DNA from 2 places in the Neorhizobium sp. P12A genome. Region 2 is predicted to be linked to the other one. Evidence: riboswitches for the same ligand, from Rfam matches in the RefSeq annotation. Region 2 holds a riboswitch; the other holds the start of a gene.
What was found. Region 2 has a riboswitch for S-adenosylmethionine ahead of DTW90_RS08365 (O-succinylhomoserine sulfhydrylase). Riboswitches for the same ligand answer to the same signal wherever they lie in the genome.

Region 1 (8,323 bases), on a different contig from region 2:
ATGGAGAATTCGCCGTTGCCGTGAACCCAATAGGTTGCCTGGATCGTGCAATTGCCGGGATAGCCGCCGCGGCCGTCGGCATCGACGATCTTGAGGACGACGCGGTCGGCGGCGTGTTCGACGATGGTCCAGTTCCGCTTGGCGGTGTTGTCGTGCCCGCCGTGCAGGTGGGTAACGCCGTTTTCGTTGAGGTCCAGCTGATAGGTGTGTCCATCAAGCGTGAAGCGACCTTCGGCAATACGGTTGGCGCAACGGCCCGGCGTCGCGCTGAAATAGGCCGAGTGGGCCGGATAGTCGTCGAAATTGTCGAAGCCGAGGAGAAGTGGCGCGTCGTGACCGTCCAGGCGCAGGTCCTGAATGACGGCGCCCCAGGTGATGATATGCGCCGTCAGGCCGCCGCCTGATATCTTGACGCGATAGACGGTTTCTCCCTGCGCAGCTTTCCCGAAGACTTCTCGTTCCAAAGTGTTTTCCGTCATGGTCGTGTTCCATTCCTGGCTGAATTCGTGTTCGGACCCTGCCTCTATTTGCCGTTTTTCGCAATTGTCTCGTCGTCAAGAATACGGCCTTGCCCGGAACGAGCAAACTGCGCCGGTAATGTGCAATCGGAGTGACGCTGTCGGCGATTATTCTTAAGTCCAACAGCAAGCGTGCCTTGGAGGGATTGCGATGAATACCGTGCCGACAAAAGTCCTCGCCGGAGTTGTCGTGCCCGACACGCCGCTGGTTGCGCAGTCCATGGATTATGCCCGGACGATTTCCGCGCCCTATCTCTTCAATCACGCGGTCCGCTCGTGGCTGTTTGCGGCACAACTCGGACAATTGCGGGATGTCGACCATGATGCGGAGGTGGTTGCCGTCGGGACATTGCTGCATGATATCGGCCTGACCGACAGCGTGACCGGGCCGAGGCGTTTCGAGATCGAGGGTGCCGACGTCGCCAGGACCTTCGTTCGCGAACGCGGCTTCGACGAGAGGCGAGCCCAACTGATCTGGGACAGCGTGGCGCTCAATTCGACTCCGTCGATCGGTCTGTTCAAGGAGGCGGAAGTCGCGCTCTGCACGGCGGGAATAGGGCTGGATTTCGGTGGGCGGGCGTTCGATGAAATCCCGACATCTACGATGAAGGCAATCCTCGACGCATTTCCGAGACTGCAAATGAAGAAGCGGATCACAGACTGCTTCTGCTGCATTATCGAGACGAAGCCGGAAACGACATATGACAATTTCGCCCGCGATTTCGGCGAAAAATTCGTGGCCGATTACCGCAGGCCGTCATCGGTTGTCGATTTCCTGATGAATTCGCCTTTCGAGGAGTAGCGGCTGTTTGCGCTACCCCTGGGGTCGCCTGATAGCATCAGGACCGGTCGTTGCCGATTTTCTCGAGATCATACGAGGTCGTCTGGTAGATCTCGTTGATCCAGTTGCCGAAGAGCAGGTGGGCATGGCTGCGCCAACGGTTCTGCGGTGCGATCTCCGGATCGTTGTGCGGAAAATAGTTGTGCGGCATCTTGATCGGCACGCCGGCGTTGACGTCGCGGAAATATTCGTCGGCCAGCGAGGTCGAGTCATATTCGACATGGTTGAACATGTAGAGCCGGTTGCAGGCCTGCTCCTGAACGAGACAGACGCCCATTTCGGGCGACTCCATCAGGATCTGAAGGCCAGGCACCTTCTCGATATCGGCGCGGCGAACCTCCGTCCAGCGCGAGACCGGAACGGCGAAATCATCGGAAAAGCCGTTGAGATAGACGGAGGACGGCTTCAGGTTCTGGTGGCGATAGACCCCGAAGGCCTTTTCCTTCAGCGTATATTTCGGCACCTTGTGGAAGTGGTAGATCGCGGCCATCGCGCCCCAGCAGACGTTCATGGTCGAATGGACGTTTGTCTCGGTCCATTCGAAAATCTGCTGCATCTCGTTCCAATAGGTCACGTCTTCATAGTCCAACAGCTCGATCGGTGCGCCGGTTATGATGAAGCCGTCGAATTTGCGGTGCTTCACCTCTTCCCAGGTCTGGTAAAAGGCGAGCAGGTGTTCTTCCGAGGTATTCTTTGCCTTGTGGGCGCCGACGCGGATCAGCGACAGCTCGACCTGCAGCGGCGAGGCGCCGACGAGGCGCGCCATCTGAACCTCGGTCTTGATCTTGTTCGGCATGAGATTGAGCAGCCCGATCTGCAACGGGCGAATGTCCTGACGGAACGCCACCGTTTCAGTCATTACCCTGACGCCCTCGTTCTGGAGCGTTTCGAAAGCGGGCAGCGTATCGGGGATCTTTATGGGCATTGTGCAACACTCGACAAAATAAAAAACCGGCGGCGATCAAGAATCGCTACCGGTCCGCACGCGCGGCCCTTTAGCGAATTTTTTAACGTGGCTGCAAGCCGGCCGGCCAAATCACCACGGAAAACAATAGATAACGCCGACTGGGCCACGAATCAACAGGGGATTCGCTGGCTCATGTAACCTGTTTCCCGGTCGGCTGGAGAAAGAGGCTAGTGCTTTCCCTTACGGGAGTAAGCATTTTTGAGGGGAGAGAAAGTCTCCCATCGCCAAGCTTTTCGGTTATAGTAGCAGGTGTTGTTGGTTCGCGATCGGTAAAATACCCTTCGCGTATTCGAGGAAGGCTTTGGGCCAAAGTCGGGGGGCGACCTTGACCTGGAACGGATGAAGCCAAAGACCGGCGAAAGTGCCGGCCTGTGTCCTGAACCGGTTTGGAAGACTTCCTAAAGGTTTGAGGCGCACATTTGATGAAGGAGGAGGCGGTCAAGGGCTGGATCGCTGGCGCTACGAGCGTTCCTGTGTCGCATGGATGGACATGCGTGACGGCCATGACTATCTGAGGGGATGAGTATTGCAGGGAAGTGTTGATGGCCGTTGATACCCAAGCCAAGCCAAGTATCCAGGGGGATGATCGCGTCGGATATGAGTTGAGCACCCTCGATCGACTGAGGATGATGTTTTCCGCCTTCTGGAGTTCCAGTGTGCGGGTCAAGCTTATACTGATCGTCGTTGCCCTGTTTGCCGTCATTTTCATCACTGCCTACGTTCAGGTCATGCTGAACGAGTGGAATGCCCCGTTCTACGATTCCCTTGCCCGGCGCGACCTGCCGGCATTCTTCCACCAGCTCGGTGTTTTCGGCATAATTGCCGGCTCGCTGCTGGTTCTCAACGTTATTCAAGCCTGGTTCAACTTGATGGCCGCGCTCTACATGCGCGAGGGCCTTGCCCGCGACCTCGTCGACCAGTGGCTCCAGAAGAAGCGCGCGCTGCGTTTGAGTTCGTCCGGGCTGATCGGTGTCAACCCCGACCAGCGGCTGCATGAAGATGCGCGCAATCTCGCCGAAAGCTCGACGAGCCTGGCGATCGGGCTGGTGCAGTCCACCATTCTCCTCATCAGCTTCATCGGCGTCCTCTGGCAGCTCTCTTCCGGTTTCATCTTCCATTTCGGCAAGAGCAGCTTCTCCATCCCGGGCTACATGGTCTGGGCGGCAATCCTCTACGCCGCTTCGGCCTCCTTCCTGAGCCAGGTCGTCGGCCGCAAGTTGGTGAGGCTCAATGCCGAACGCTATTCCAAAGAGGCCGAGCTTCGTTTTTCGCTGATGCATGCCAGCGAGCACATGTCGGCGATCACGATCGCAGGCGGTGAGGAAAACGAGCGCCGGCGCATCAATGTCGATATTTCCGCGGTCCTAGCGATCATCCGCCAGTTGGCGATTGCCAACACGAACCTGACCTGGGTTTCGGCGAGCTATGGCTGGATGGTTCTCGTCATCCCGATCCTGGTGGCTGCACCCGCCTATTTCTCCGGCGGCCTTACGCTCGGCCAGCTGATGGTTGCTGTCGGCGCCTTCAACCAGGTCAATACGGCATTGCGCTGGTATGTCGCAAACTTCGGTCCGATCGCAGAATGGCGGGCGACGCTGATGCGTGTCACGGATTTCCGGCAGGCCGTGCTCGATATGGATCAGGGCAATGCCAATATGCCGAACACGATCGCCATCCAGCAGTCGTCGGACAATTCGCTGACGCTCAAGGATCTGGAGATTTCCACGAAGACAACAGACGATCTCGTGGAAAACGGCTTCCGCATCCGGGAAGGCACAGTCACCATTGCGGCGGGCGAGCGCGTCATGGTCAACGGTGATCACGGCGTGAACCGCAAGCTGCTGTTCCAGTCGCTTGCAGGGGAATGGCATTGCGGCAAGGGCGAGATCGACCTGCCGCCCATGGAGAAGATGCTGTTCATTCCGCATACAGCCTATGTGGCGGGCAGCACCTTGAGAGAAGCCCTGTCCTTCCCCGAAGATGCCACCCTCTATAAGGATGAGGAGCTCGAAGCAGCACTTGATAAGGTGGGCCTCGGACGATTGAAGGGAAAGCTCGATACCAAGGCGCGCTGGGATCGGATGCTAGATACCGACGAGCAGAAAGCCGTTGGCTTCGCCCATGCCATGCTTGCAAAACCGAGCTGGATCGTGCTGGACGAAACGCTGGAAGGGCTTGAGCCCGATATCCAGGAAAGGCTGGTTAAGGGACTGGCTGACCTGAAGGATACGACCATGGTCTATATCGGCCGGTCCGAAGCCTATCTGGAAGTGCTGTCCCCGCGGGTCCTGCATCTGCAGGCGCTGGTGCCACCGGTTGTGGGCGCTGCCGCTCGTAGCAGGCCCTCGGCCGCGATCACGCCCACTGCGGCGGCGAGGAGAAGAAGTTTCCACGAGCCCGTCGCCATTGGCGGTGCGAAGATGCCGCGGCGATAGCGATCGACAGAAACGCCTGTCAGAGATTGCAAAAGAAAACGCCCCGGGTGGCAACATCCGAGGCGTTTTGATTTTATCGGCTGGGACCGCACTCAGTCCTTGGCGCGCTCGACGTAGGAATTGTCTTCCGTTGCGATGACGACGCGCACACCGGCGCTAACATGCGGCGGAACCATGGTGCGGACGCCGTTCGACAGGATCGCCGGCTTGTACGAAGACGATGCCGTCTGACCCTTCACGACCGGCTCGGTCTCCATGATCTCGAGAGTCACATGGCGCGGCAGTTCGAGCGCCAGCGGGATGCCTTCGTGGATCGAAAGGATGCAGGACATGCCTTCCTGCAGGTAGGCCTTCTGGTCGCCCATGGTTTCCACGTCGACGACGACCTGATCGTAGGTGGCAGGGTTCATGAAGTGGAAGCCTTCGCCGTCTTCATAGAGGTACTGGAAGCTGACGTCTTCGACGAAGGCGCGCTCGACCTGCTCTGTCGTGCGCCAGCGCTCGGAAACCTTCACGCCATCGACGATGCGGCGCATGTCGACCTGTGTCACCGGGGTGCCCTTGCCGGGATGGAAGTTTGCGGCGGTAAGAACGACGTAGAGCTTGCCGTCCACGTCGAGAACGTTGCCCTTGCGGACGGAAGAGGCGATGACCTTGACCATAAGACTTCCTTGTAACTCTGCTTCTTGCGTCGTAGAGGACTGTCGAAAATATTCCTCAAGACGTCTGTGATGTTTTCTTGGGGGCGCAACTAACCTAAAATCGGGGAAATAGCCACCCCCATCCCGGCCGATCCCTCGAAGAAAGGTTGCAATGAAGGCAACGAGCGCAGGCGCCTCACCCTGGTGGACCCCATCTGTCCATGCGGATCGGCGCCCCTTCCTCATCGGGCGCAATGCGATCCAGGCGGCGCTGCGCGGTTATTTCGCGCGCGAGGACTTCATCGAGGTGGATACGGCGACGCTGCAGGTCTCTCCCGGCAACGAGGCGCATTTGCATGCTTTTGCGACCGAGGCGCTGACGACGGATGGACAGGCCGCACCCTTCTATCTGCACACATCGCCGGAATTCGCCTGCAAGAAGCTGCTGGCCGCCGGCGAGCAGCGCATCGCCTGCTTTGCCCATGTCTATCGTAATCGCGAGCGCGGGCCGCTGCACCATCCGGAGTTCACCATGCTCGAATGGTATCGCGCCGGCGAGAGCTACGAGAGCCTGATGATGGATTGCATGCGCATCCTGGCCCTGGCTGTGGAAACGATGAAGGCGAAGGTGCTGACCTATCGCGGCCACCTCGTCGATCCGTTTTCAGGTATCGACCGGATCAGTGTCGCCGAGGCTTTCGATCGCTATGCCAGTATCGACCTGCTTGCATCGGTCGCCGCGGATGGCTCGACGGATCGCGCGCATCTCGCCTTGGAAATGAAACGCGCGGGCCTGCGCGTTGCGGAGGACGATCATTGGGCCGATCTCTTCAGCCGTGTGCTGGTGGAAAAGATCGAGCCCAATCTCGGCTTCGGGAAGGCGACGATCCTCGATGAATATCCGGTATCGGAGGCGGCGCTTGCCCGTCCCTCGGCGCGCGATCCGCGCGTGGCCGAGCGCTTCGAGCTCTATGCCTGCGGGGTCGAGCTTGCCAATGGTTTCGGCGAACTCACCAATCCCGCCGAACAGCGTCGTCGCTTCGAGATCGAGATGGCGGAGAAAGCCCGAATCTACGGCGAGACCTATCCGATCGACGAGGATTTCCTGAAGGCGCTTGAGATCATGCCCGAGGCCAGCGGTATCGCGCTCGGCTTCGACCGGCTTGTCATGCTGGCGACAGGCGCCTCCCGGATCGACCAGGTGCTGTGGGCGCCCGTTACGGAGTATGGTTCGTGAACGTCATCCGTCCGATCAAATCCGTCGACGATCTTGACAAGGCCGGCCTGCTCGAGGGGCGCGACGTTGCCGCACTGGAGGCCGTCGCATCGCGCTACGCGGTTGCGCTGACGCCCACGGTTTCAAAACTGATCGATCGGGCCGATCCGGAAGACCCGATCGCCCGGCAATTCGTGCCCGACGCGGCCGAACTCGTTTTGACGCCGGAAGAGCGGGCCGATCCGATCGGCGATCATGCGCATAGCCCGGTCGAGGGGATTGTGCATCGCTACCCCGATCGCGTCTTGCTCAAGGCCGTCCATGTCTGCCCGGTCTATTGTCGGTTTTGCTTTCGCCGCGAGATGGTCGGGCCGCAGGGGCTGGGCACGCTCGATGCGGATTCATTGGACGGCGCGCTCGACTATATCCGCGCTCACACCGAAATATGGGAAGTCATCCTCACAGGCGGCGATCCGCTGATCCTGTCGCCGCGGCGGCTCGAAGAGATCATGCTAAGGCTGGCTGCGATCGATCATGTGAAGATCGTCCGTTTCCACACGCGCGTGCCGGTCGTTGATCCGCAGAAGATCGATACCGCGCTGATCGCGGCTTTGAAGGCGAGCGGCAAGTCGGTCTATGTGGCGCTGCATGCCAATCATCCGCGCGAGCTGACCGACGAGGCACGCTCCGCCTGCGGCAGATTGGTGGATGCCGGCATCGTCATGCTCAGCCAGTCGGTATTGCTCAAGGGCGTCAATGACGATGTCGATGTGCTGGCAGCACTGATGCGGGCCTTCGTCGAGGCGCGGATCAAGCCCTATTACCTGCATCATCCAGATCTCGCACCGGGAACCAGCCATTTCCGCCTGACGATTGCGGAGGGCCAGGCACTCGTCGCAAGCTTGCGCGGCCGCATCTCAGGCCTGTGCCAGCCCGCCTATATCCTCGATATCCCTGGCGGCCACGGCAAGGCCGTCATCGGCGAGAGCGCCGTCCGCGAGGTTGCCGAAGGCTGCTATTCCGTTTCCGATTATCGCGGCGCTGAGCATATCTATCCCCCGCACGAATAATCGACGAGCGCTTTCCTTAGACAACCTATGGCTTTAGGTCGCTCCGGAATAAAACTAAGCTCTGCTTATATTTTTTCGACCGGGCCGCGAATGGGGTGGTCTCCCCTTCTGCCGCGCAGCTTGCAAAAGCCTCGGCGCATATTCTAAAAACAAAGCTCTTTCAGTATATTATTGAAAGTTCTAATGCTTCCTCATGGTACGCATTGCTAAAATTAGCCCTGAATCTCTTATCCATATTTAACTAAGACATTTAGCGGAATTTTCTGTTTTCGTCGCTAAAAGACAACTCAGAATATGGCGGGCTGTTACGCCCTTTGTGAGATTTCCTGCCTTGGATTGTCGGAGGATGACGGGATGAATGAGACCATTCGCGAACTGTTGGTAAAGTTTGGCGGCCTGCCTGTCGCGGTCGACCAGATCGCTGACGATGCGGATCTTTATGCAACCGGACTTTCCTCCTTTGCGTCCGTCCAGCTGATGCTCGGCATCGAGGAAGCCTTCGACATCGAGTTTCCGGACAATCTGCTGAACCGCAAATCCTTTGCCAGCATCGCTGCCATCGAAAAAACGGTGGACCTGATCCTGAATTCCAGAAAGGTCGCCTGATGAGCGTCGCGATGACGATGGCCGAGGAC
Region 2 (8,323 bases):
CGAAGGATAGGTCGGATCGCATCTCGTTTGACAGACAAGGAATAGAGCTATGACGGAAAATGCAGCATCGCTGGGCCAGTTCGATTTCGCAGGCGACGATCATGTCGTTCCCTTTCAGGTGGAAGGCCTCGACGTTCGTGGCCGCGCGGTCCAGCTCGGGCCGATGCTCGACGCCATCCTGGAACGGCACAGCTATCCGGCACCGGTTGCCCGCCTTCTGGCGGAGGCGATCGTTCTGACTGTCCTGATCGGCACCTCGTTGAAGTTCGAGGGCAAATTCACCGTGCAGACCAAGGGCGACGGCCCGGTCGATCTTCTGGTTGCGGATTTTTCCACGCCGGAGAATGTGCGCGCCTATGCCCGTTTTGACGAAGAGGCTCTGGAAAAGGCGATCAAGGCCGGCGAGACAGAACCGGAGCAGTTGCTCGGCAAGGGCGTGCTCGCCTTTACGATCGATCAGGGACGCTATTCGCAGCCCTATCAGGGCATCGTCGAGCTCGATGGCACCTCGCTGGAGGATATTGCCGGTGTCTACTTCCGCCAGTCGGAGCAAATCCCGACGCGCGTTCGTCTCGGCGCCGCCGAGCTCTTCGACCGCGATGAGGCGGGAAAGCCGCGCCATCGCTGGCGGGCAGGCGGCCTCATAGCGCAATTCCTGCCCGATGCGCCGGAGCGCATGCGCCAGCGCGATCTCCACGGTGGCGACGGAGATAATGGCCTCAGCGATCATGTCGAGGATGATTCCTGGTCGGAAGCCCGCACGATGGTCGAGACGATCGATGCCGACGAACTCACCGATCCCCAGGTCGGAACCGAGCGGCTGCTTTATCGGCTGTTTCATGAGCGCGGCGTGCGCGTTTATGAATCGCAGGCGGTCTACGATCGTTGCAGCTGTTCGCGCGACAAGCTGAAAGGCGTCCTTACCGGCTTCTCTGCCGAAGAGATCGAGGCGAGCCAGGAGGATGGCGAAATTTCCGTCACTTGCGAGTTCTGCTCGACCACCTACAAGTTCAGGGTCGACGAAGTAACCGAGGCGTAATGGCCTCAGTTCAAGGTGCGCATCAGGCCGGGTGAATCCAGCGAGAAGGCCGGGATGTCGACATCGAAGACCTCCCCGTTGTCGGCTTCCATCTGGTAATGGCCAAACATCATGCCGGATGGTGTGTCGAGCGGGCAGCCGGAGGAATATTCATAAGTATCGCCTGGCCCCAGCCGCGGCTGTTCGCCGACCACGCCGGGTCCGGTGACTTCGTCGACCTGACCGTTCTGGTCCGTAATGTGCCAATAGCGGGACACGAGACGAACGGCAACGGTCGAGTTGTTCGAGATGACGATGCGGTAGCTCCAGACATAGCGATCATCATCCGGATCGGACTGCTCCTCCAGATAAAACGGCTCGACAACCACTTCGATATCCCGTGTGAGGGCGCGATACATGCCTAACACCTTAATCAAGATATGTTACCGATATCCTATACGCCACCTTGCCCGTCAAGGAATGGAATGGTGAATAGACCCTTAACGGCGGTTTTTATGCGGCATTTCGAATATTAAGGCTAATACGCAGGGTTAACGCCGCAATCTCGCCTCTCTACAGTCCCTCAAACTGTGAAATTTTGATGATGGGGCAGTGTGGGACTGCCCGGGCTTTCACCCGGACAGTCGTTGGCTGATCAGGCCGAAACCTTGGCGAGCGCCTGTGCGAAATCCTCGATCAGGTCGTCCGTATCCTCGATGCCCGCCGACAGGCGAACGGTGCCCGGCGAAATGCCGAGTTCCGCGCGGGCCTCGTCGGTGAGGTTCTTGTGGGTCGTCGTCGCCGGATGCGTGATCAGGCTCTTGCTGTCGCCGAGGTTGTTGGAGATTTTCACGATCTCAAGCGCGTTCTGCAGCGCAAACGCCGCATCCTTGCCACCCTTCAGCTCGAAGCAGACCAGCGTTGAACCGCCGGTCATCTGCTTTGCGATGATATCGGCCTGCGGATGGTCCTTGCGGCCCGGATAGATCACCTTGGCGACCTTGCCCTGCTCGGCGAGGAAATCGGCGATCTTGGCAGCATTCTGCGTCTGCTGCTTGACGCGCAGCGGCAGGGTCTCGATGCCCTTCAGCAGCGTCCAGGCGGTAAACGGCGACATGGCCGGACCCGTGTGGCGATAATAGTCCTGCAGGTTCTCGTCGACCCACTGCTTGTCGGAGAGAATGACGCCGCCGAGGCTGCGGCCCTGTCCGTCGATGTGCTTGGTGGCGGAATAGACGACGATATGCGCGCCGAGTTCCAGCGGCTTCTGGAAGATCGGCGTCGCAAAGACGTTGTCGACGACGACCTTGGCGCCGATCTGGTTGGCGAGCTTGGCAACGCCGGCGATATCGACCACCTCAAGCGTCGGATTGGTCGGGCTTTCCAGGAAGAAGACCTTGGTGTTCGGGCGGATCGCTTTTTCCCAGTTCTCGAGGTTCCGGCCGTCGACCAGCGTGCATTCGATGCCGTATTTCGGCGCCAGCGTCTCGACTACCCAGCGGCAGGAGCCGAAAAGGGCGCGTGCGGCAACGATATGGTCGCCGGCCTTGACTTGGCAGAGGATGGCGGCGGTGACCGCAGCCATGCCCGAAGCCGTCGAGCGCGCCTCTTCAGCGCCCTCGAGCGCGCACATGCGCTTCTCGAACATGTCATTGGTCGGGCTGCCGTAGCGCGCGTAGATGAAGCCGTCGGTCTCGCCCTTGAAGCGCGCCTCGGCCGCTTCCGATGTGTCGTAGACAAAGCCCTGCGTGAGATAAATCGCTTCCGATGTCTCGCCATATTGCGAGCGGAGCGTGCCGCCGTGAACGAGTTGAGTTGCGGGGCGCCAAGTCTTGCTCATGCCATCACCACCTTCGTGATACAAAAAAACCGGTCGCAAAAGCAGACCGGTTTCAACCCGGTCTTTTTAGCCATTTGTTTAACGTGGCTGCAAGCCGACCGGCCAAATCACCACGGGATAAGATTGCAATACTGCCGTTGACCGCTTGCGTCAATTCCCTGAGTTTGGTTTTGTCTGCGGCAAATTATGGATGAGGCATGATGGCTCGCGATACAGGAATCTTGGCGGACCGCGCCATTGCAGCGCTCTTCGAAGAGGGGCGGCTGAGGACGGAAAAGGATCTCGATCTCGACCAGATTCAGCCGGCAAGCCTGGACCTGCGCCTCGGCTCCAAGGCTTTTCGGGTGCGCGCCAGTTTCATGCCGGGCCCTTCGCATCTCGTCTCGGACAAGCTCGACCGCCTGAGCCTTCATGTCATCGATCTGACTGAAGGCGCCGTGCTCGAAACCGGCTGCGTCTATATCGTGCCGCTGATGGAGCATCTCGATCTTCCCGAGAATATGTCGGCCTCAGCCAATCCGAAGAGCTCGACGGGCCGCCTCGATATTTTCACGCGCGTCATCACGGATTATGCGCAGGAGTTCGACAAGATACCGGCAGGCTATTCCGGCCCGCTCTATCTCGAAATCAGCCCGCGCACCTTCCCGATCGTCGTTCGCCGTGGCTCGCGCCTGTCGCAGATCCGCTTCCGCATCGGCCATGCCATGCTGGGGGAACCGGAATTGCTGGCGCTGCACGAGAGGGAAACGCTGGTCGCCAGCAAATTACCCAACGTGACGGGCGGCGGCATCGCGCTCTCGATCGACCTGACAGGCGACAAGGACGGCCTGATCGGCTATCGCGGCAAGCATCACACCGCCGTCGTCGACGTCGACAAGAAGAACCAGCACGACATCTTCGATTTCTGGGAGCCGCTTTACAGCCGCGGCCGCACGGAACTGATCCTGGATCCGGATGAATTCTATATCCTCGTCTCCCGCGAGGCCGTGCACGTGCCGCCGCATTTTGCTGCCGAGATGACCCCCTTCGATCCGCTCGTCGGCGAATTCCGCGTGCATTATGCCGGCTTCTTCGATCCCGGCTTCGGCCACGCCCCCGCCGGCGGCCGCGGCAGCCGCGCAGTGCTGGAAGTGCGCAGCCACGAAGTCCCCTTCATCCTCGAAGACGGCCAGATCGTCGGCCGCCTGGTCTACGAACACATGCTGGAACACCCGAGCAGCCTCTACGGATCAGGCCTCGGCTCGAACTATCAGGCGCAGGGACTGAAGCTGTCGAAGCATTTCCGCCTGTGATCTCACGTCAGCGAGCCTTGACAGCAGCGGGGAACTGTTGAAATTCTGTCTGGCAGTGCGGGTGTAGCTCAATGGTAGAGCAGCAGCTTCCCAAGCTGAATACGAGGGTTCGATTCCCTTCACCCGCTCCAGCTGCCCTCGGCCGCATTTTTTGATATTGTCCAACGAAGTGCAATAGATTCATAAAAATCAGGTAGATGCCTGCCTCGCACGATAACTCCCGTCACCATGAGCCCGCCCAAGCTTTTGAGATAGTAGAAAGCCGTCGCTTCCAAGCTCATTTCGCTGGCCTACTTTGGTGAGCGCTTTTGGACAACTAAAGCGAGAGTGTTGTCTCGATATTGATAGGTCCTCGATTGCATATAGAACGCTGATAAAAGATCAAGGCAGGAAAGACAAACCATCGTCGCTCCCTGCCACGCCATCTTTTATTTTGCCTTGCGTAATAAAGTAGAAAAACCATGGCATCTTCTAACCGCAGCCCACATTGTGGCTGAATGCCACACCCGATTGACGCGTGGCGGCGGATCTGGATATTCTTGTTATAGTTGAGGGAATTACCGTGCGGCGCGCTATTACTTCAGTTTCTATTTTTAAGGCTTTGGCGGCGTTGGCTGTCTTTGTGGCGGTCTGGATGCCGAGCAATTTCGCTTTTTCGAATCCGCTAGACGCGCCGATGCAGTTCGTCCTCATTCATGGGGACACGGCGTATTGCCGACCGAATGGCAGTTGTGCCGCGTGGATTGCCGCTGAAGGCACGATTGATCAGGATACTCCCGGCGCTCTCCAACGAATGCTGAAGAACCTCGGAAATCAAAAGTTACCCATTGTCATCAGATCGCCCGGCGGCAACGTCAATGCGGCAATCGAAATGGGAAAATCAATTCGGACCCACGGCCTCACAGTTGTCGTCGGCGGCACGCGACTGGACGGGTGCCCGACATCTGAACCCCTATGTGGCGAGGCGCGAAAAAGCTTTGACGGTTCCGGGACCGGATCGGTTTACTCAAGTGGTGCAATCTGCTTCTCGGCATGTCCATACGTTCTCGCAGGCGGGGCAAGACGAGCTTTTGACCGTTATGCGGTCGTTGGCGTCCATCAAATTACCTTTGTCTGCGATGAGACAATGACCAGATATCTCATGCGATATCGGATAGTTAATGGACACAAGCAGATCGTCTCCAAGCGCCCGGTGAGTAGCAAGTTCGTGGATGAACGCCGCTCGACCAAGTTGCCGAAGGCCTTTCGCAAGAAGATGATCGCGTATTTTGAGAGCATGGGGGTAAACAAAGGCATCGTTGATCTGGCGATGTCTGCAAGCCCAGCGATGATACATGCAATCGACGATCAGGATGCCATCAAACTTGGTTTGACGACTGATGATGCTGAGCCTCTCGAGGTTGTTATGGCTGGAACCTGTCCGAGGGAGCAGTCGCTTCCCGCCTGCGACAGCGCGGCCGCCAATGCTGTTGCGCCGCCTGCTTCGACGCCCAATCCCGTCGGACCGGACGACTTTTCGGTCAGCGCCGCCATGTTGTCAGCCTCGGGGGTTGAAGTTCAAACCAGCATCCCGAACACGAAACTTCGCCAACAGCCCGTTCCTCCGCAAAAATGGGTCCCGCACTGGTAGCTTCGGTGCCGCCTGGTGCGGTCATGACCCGCATCCCTAAGCGCAAAACATTGGGGTTGCTATCAACCTAATTGACTCTAGCGACAACGATCATTTCCCCGCACGGCGCATCGACTCGTCGAGTGCTCCTCGATAGGATAGTCCTCTGTCATTGCAGAAGATCTTAAACCTGTTGATCACCTTCACCCGCTCCAAATTTCAGCACAAGCACACTATATGAATTTGAGGACTGCAGATCAGCCAGTATCTGCCTTTCAGGTTCCCGCCAGAGAGCTATGTCAAGCTCAGCGGAAAAGGAGATCGCTTCAGTTGAGAAAGATAAGTTTAACGAACTTCTTCAGGTTGAAGGCGATTTTTACGCGCGGCGTCCTTGATATAGCAAGGAAGACGAGAATACCGCGCGGCACGACGATTATGTGGAAAGACGGCAGCGTTAAGCTTGGACAACGGGTCAAATTTCGCCGCGGCGTGGTTGTCGATGCCCAGAAGGACAGCATCGAAATCGGAAACAATGTCTCGCTGAACGACTATGTCATCCTGCTAGGACGCGGCGGGATCAAGATCGGCAATGATGTGCGGATTGCCGGACATGTGATGGTTGTTTCCTTCGATCACAATTTCGATGACGTCACCCAGCCGATCCGGATGCAGGGTGTGACCAAGAAGCCGATCGTCATCGAAGACGATGTCTGGATCGGCGGCGGCGCAAAGATACTCGGCGGCTCGCATATCGGCAAAGGCTGTGTCATCGGGGCCAATGCCGTCGTCAAGGGAGATACGAAGCCCTACGGCGTCTACGTGGGCTCACCCGCCAGATTCTTGAAGTGGCGCGGCGACACGGCCAGCAGGAACGCCGCGGAATAACCGTCACCGTCGAAGCCCGACGGAATCATAATTCCCCAAAAGAAAACGGGCGGAACACGTGGTGCTCCGCCCGCTTGCCGTGAGGCCTGTATTGCAGGCGCTATCTCAGAATTCCGTCCAGTCCGCATCCTTTGCCGGAGCGGCTGCGACAGCCGCGTTGCCGCCTCCGAAAGCACTCATCAGCTTCTGGCCGAGTGCGCGGGCCGGCGAGGCGGTGGGGCGTGTTTTGCCCTCTTCGGCGGTGCGAACGGGGGCGATAGCCGGGCGACGGACGGCCGGCCGCGGCGCGTGACCTGCGGAGGCCTGTACCGGCGATGCGCGGAAGGTCTGGCCGCCATCTGTGCCGGTCAGGCGGAACTGGGCGAGCAGCGAGGTCAGGGCCGCAGCTTCCGAGGCAAGGCTGTGGCTGGCCGCCGTGCTCTCCTCGACCATCGCGGCATTCTGCTGTGTGCCGTGGTCCATCGTGTTGACGGCCGTGTTGATCTCCTGCAGGCCGGCCGACTGCTCGCGCGAGGCTTCTGCGATCGCATGGACGTGCTGGTTGATTTCCTGCACTTCCGCCACGATCGTGTCGAGCGCCTTGCCGGTTTCGCCGACCAGGTTGACGCCGGTCTGGACATGGCCGCCCGAAGTGGTGATCAGCGACTTGATCTCCTTGGCAGCATTGGCAGAGCGCTGTGCAAGCTCGCGCACTTCCTGTGCGACGACAGCAAAGCCCTTGCCGGCCTCGCCTGCGCGGGCAGCTTCGACGCCGGCGTTCAGCGCCAGAAGGTTGGTCTGGAAGGCGATATCGTCGATGACGCCGATGATATTGCCGATCTCGACGGAGGACTGCTCGATCTGCTGCATGGCGCGAACTGCATTGCGGACGATCTCGCCGGATTTTTCAGCGCCGGCCCGGGTGCGGGCAACGAGCTGGCTTGCTTCTTCTGCGCGCTTTGCGGCGTCCTTGACCGTCGTCGTGATCTGTTCAAGCGCCGCCGCGGTTTCCTCTACGGAGGCTGCCTGCTGTTCGGTGCGCTTCGAAAGCTCGTCTGCGGAACCGCGGATCTCGTTTGCGCCGGCGTTGATGGCGCGGGCGTTCGAGCCGACCGTCTGCAGGGTCTCGTTCAGCTTGTCGACGGAATTGTTGAAATCCTGGCGAAGCGCGTCCAGATGTTCGACGAACTGCGTGTCGATGCGCGTGACGAGGTCGCCGTCGGCGAGCCGCTTCAGGCCATCGCCCAGCGCCTCCACGGCCCTTTGCAGCGAGGCGGCTTCAGAAATCCGCTGTGCCTCGCGCTGCGTACGTTCGCTTTCCGTGAGGCTGCGATCGGCGTCTGCCTGGGCTTCCAGGCGGGCGCGCTCGATGGCGTTGTCCCGGAAGACGGAGACGGCAGATGCCATCTGGCCGATTTCGTCGCCGCGGTCGCGACCGTCGATCTCGTCCCTGGTATCGCCTTCAGCCAGCGATACCATGCGGCGATGCAGGCGCGTCAGCGGCGAAGCGATCCCGGCCTGAGCGACATAGACGCCGAGCGCCATCGCGGCGAGCGTCAGCGTGCCGAGAATGCCGAGGCTCCAGTCGATCGCCATATTGACGCGGGCAGAGACGGCGTCGGCACCCTTGTTCATGCGGTCGGTCAGGGCGTTGTTGTTGGTCTGCATCTTCGGGATGAGGATGTTCATCTTGTCGTAGA

Region 1: it holds a riboswitch for S-adenosylmethionine, as region 2 does, so the genes downstream of both, metA (homoserine O-succinyltransferase) here and DTW90_RS08365 (O-succinylhomoserine sulfhydrylase) in region 2, are expected to answer to the same signal.

Annotation. Positions count from the first base shown of each region.
Region 1 covers NZ_QOVX01000003.1:337,196-345,518, reverse strand. The annotation lists gene DTW90_RS13480 (aldose epimerase family protein) at 1-479, opposite strand, end outside; gene DTW90_RS13475 (HD domain-containing protein) at 670-1,320, shown strand; gene metA (homoserine O-succinyltransferase) at 1,358-2,284, opposite strand; SAM riboswitch at 2,335-2,412, opposite strand; gene DTW90_RS13465 (ABC transporter ATP-binding protein/permease) at 2,869-4,761, shown strand; gene efp (elongation factor P) at 4,854-5,423, opposite strand; gene epmA (EF-P lysine aminoacylase EpmA) at 5,575-6,639, shown strand; gene DTW90_RS13450 (lysine-2,3-aminomutase-like protein) at 6,636-7,688, shown strand; gene DTW90_RS13445 (acyl carrier protein) at 8,043-8,294, shown strand; gene DTW90_RS13440 (acyl-CoA dehydrogenase family protein) at 8,294-8,323, shown strand, end outside.
Region 2 covers NZ_QOVX01000002.1:471,112-479,434, forward strand. The annotation lists gene DTW90_RS08355 (Hsp33 family molecular chaperone) at 50-1,039, shown strand; gene apaG (Co2+/Mg2+ efflux protein ApaG) at 1,045-1,437, opposite strand; gene DTW90_RS08365 (O-succinylhomoserine sulfhydrylase) at 1,674-2,858, opposite strand; SAM riboswitch at 2,904-2,982, opposite strand; gene DTW90_RS08370 (2'-deoxycytidine 5'-triphosphate deaminase) at 3,056-4,150, shown strand; tRNA gene DTW90_RS08375 (tRNA-Gly) at 4,208-4,281, shown strand; gene DTW90_RS08380 (hypothetical protein) at 4,668-5,780, shown strand; gene DTW90_RS08385 (acyltransferase) at 6,090-6,644, shown strand; gene DTW90_RS08390 (methyl-accepting chemotaxis protein) at 6,750-8,323, opposite strand, start outside.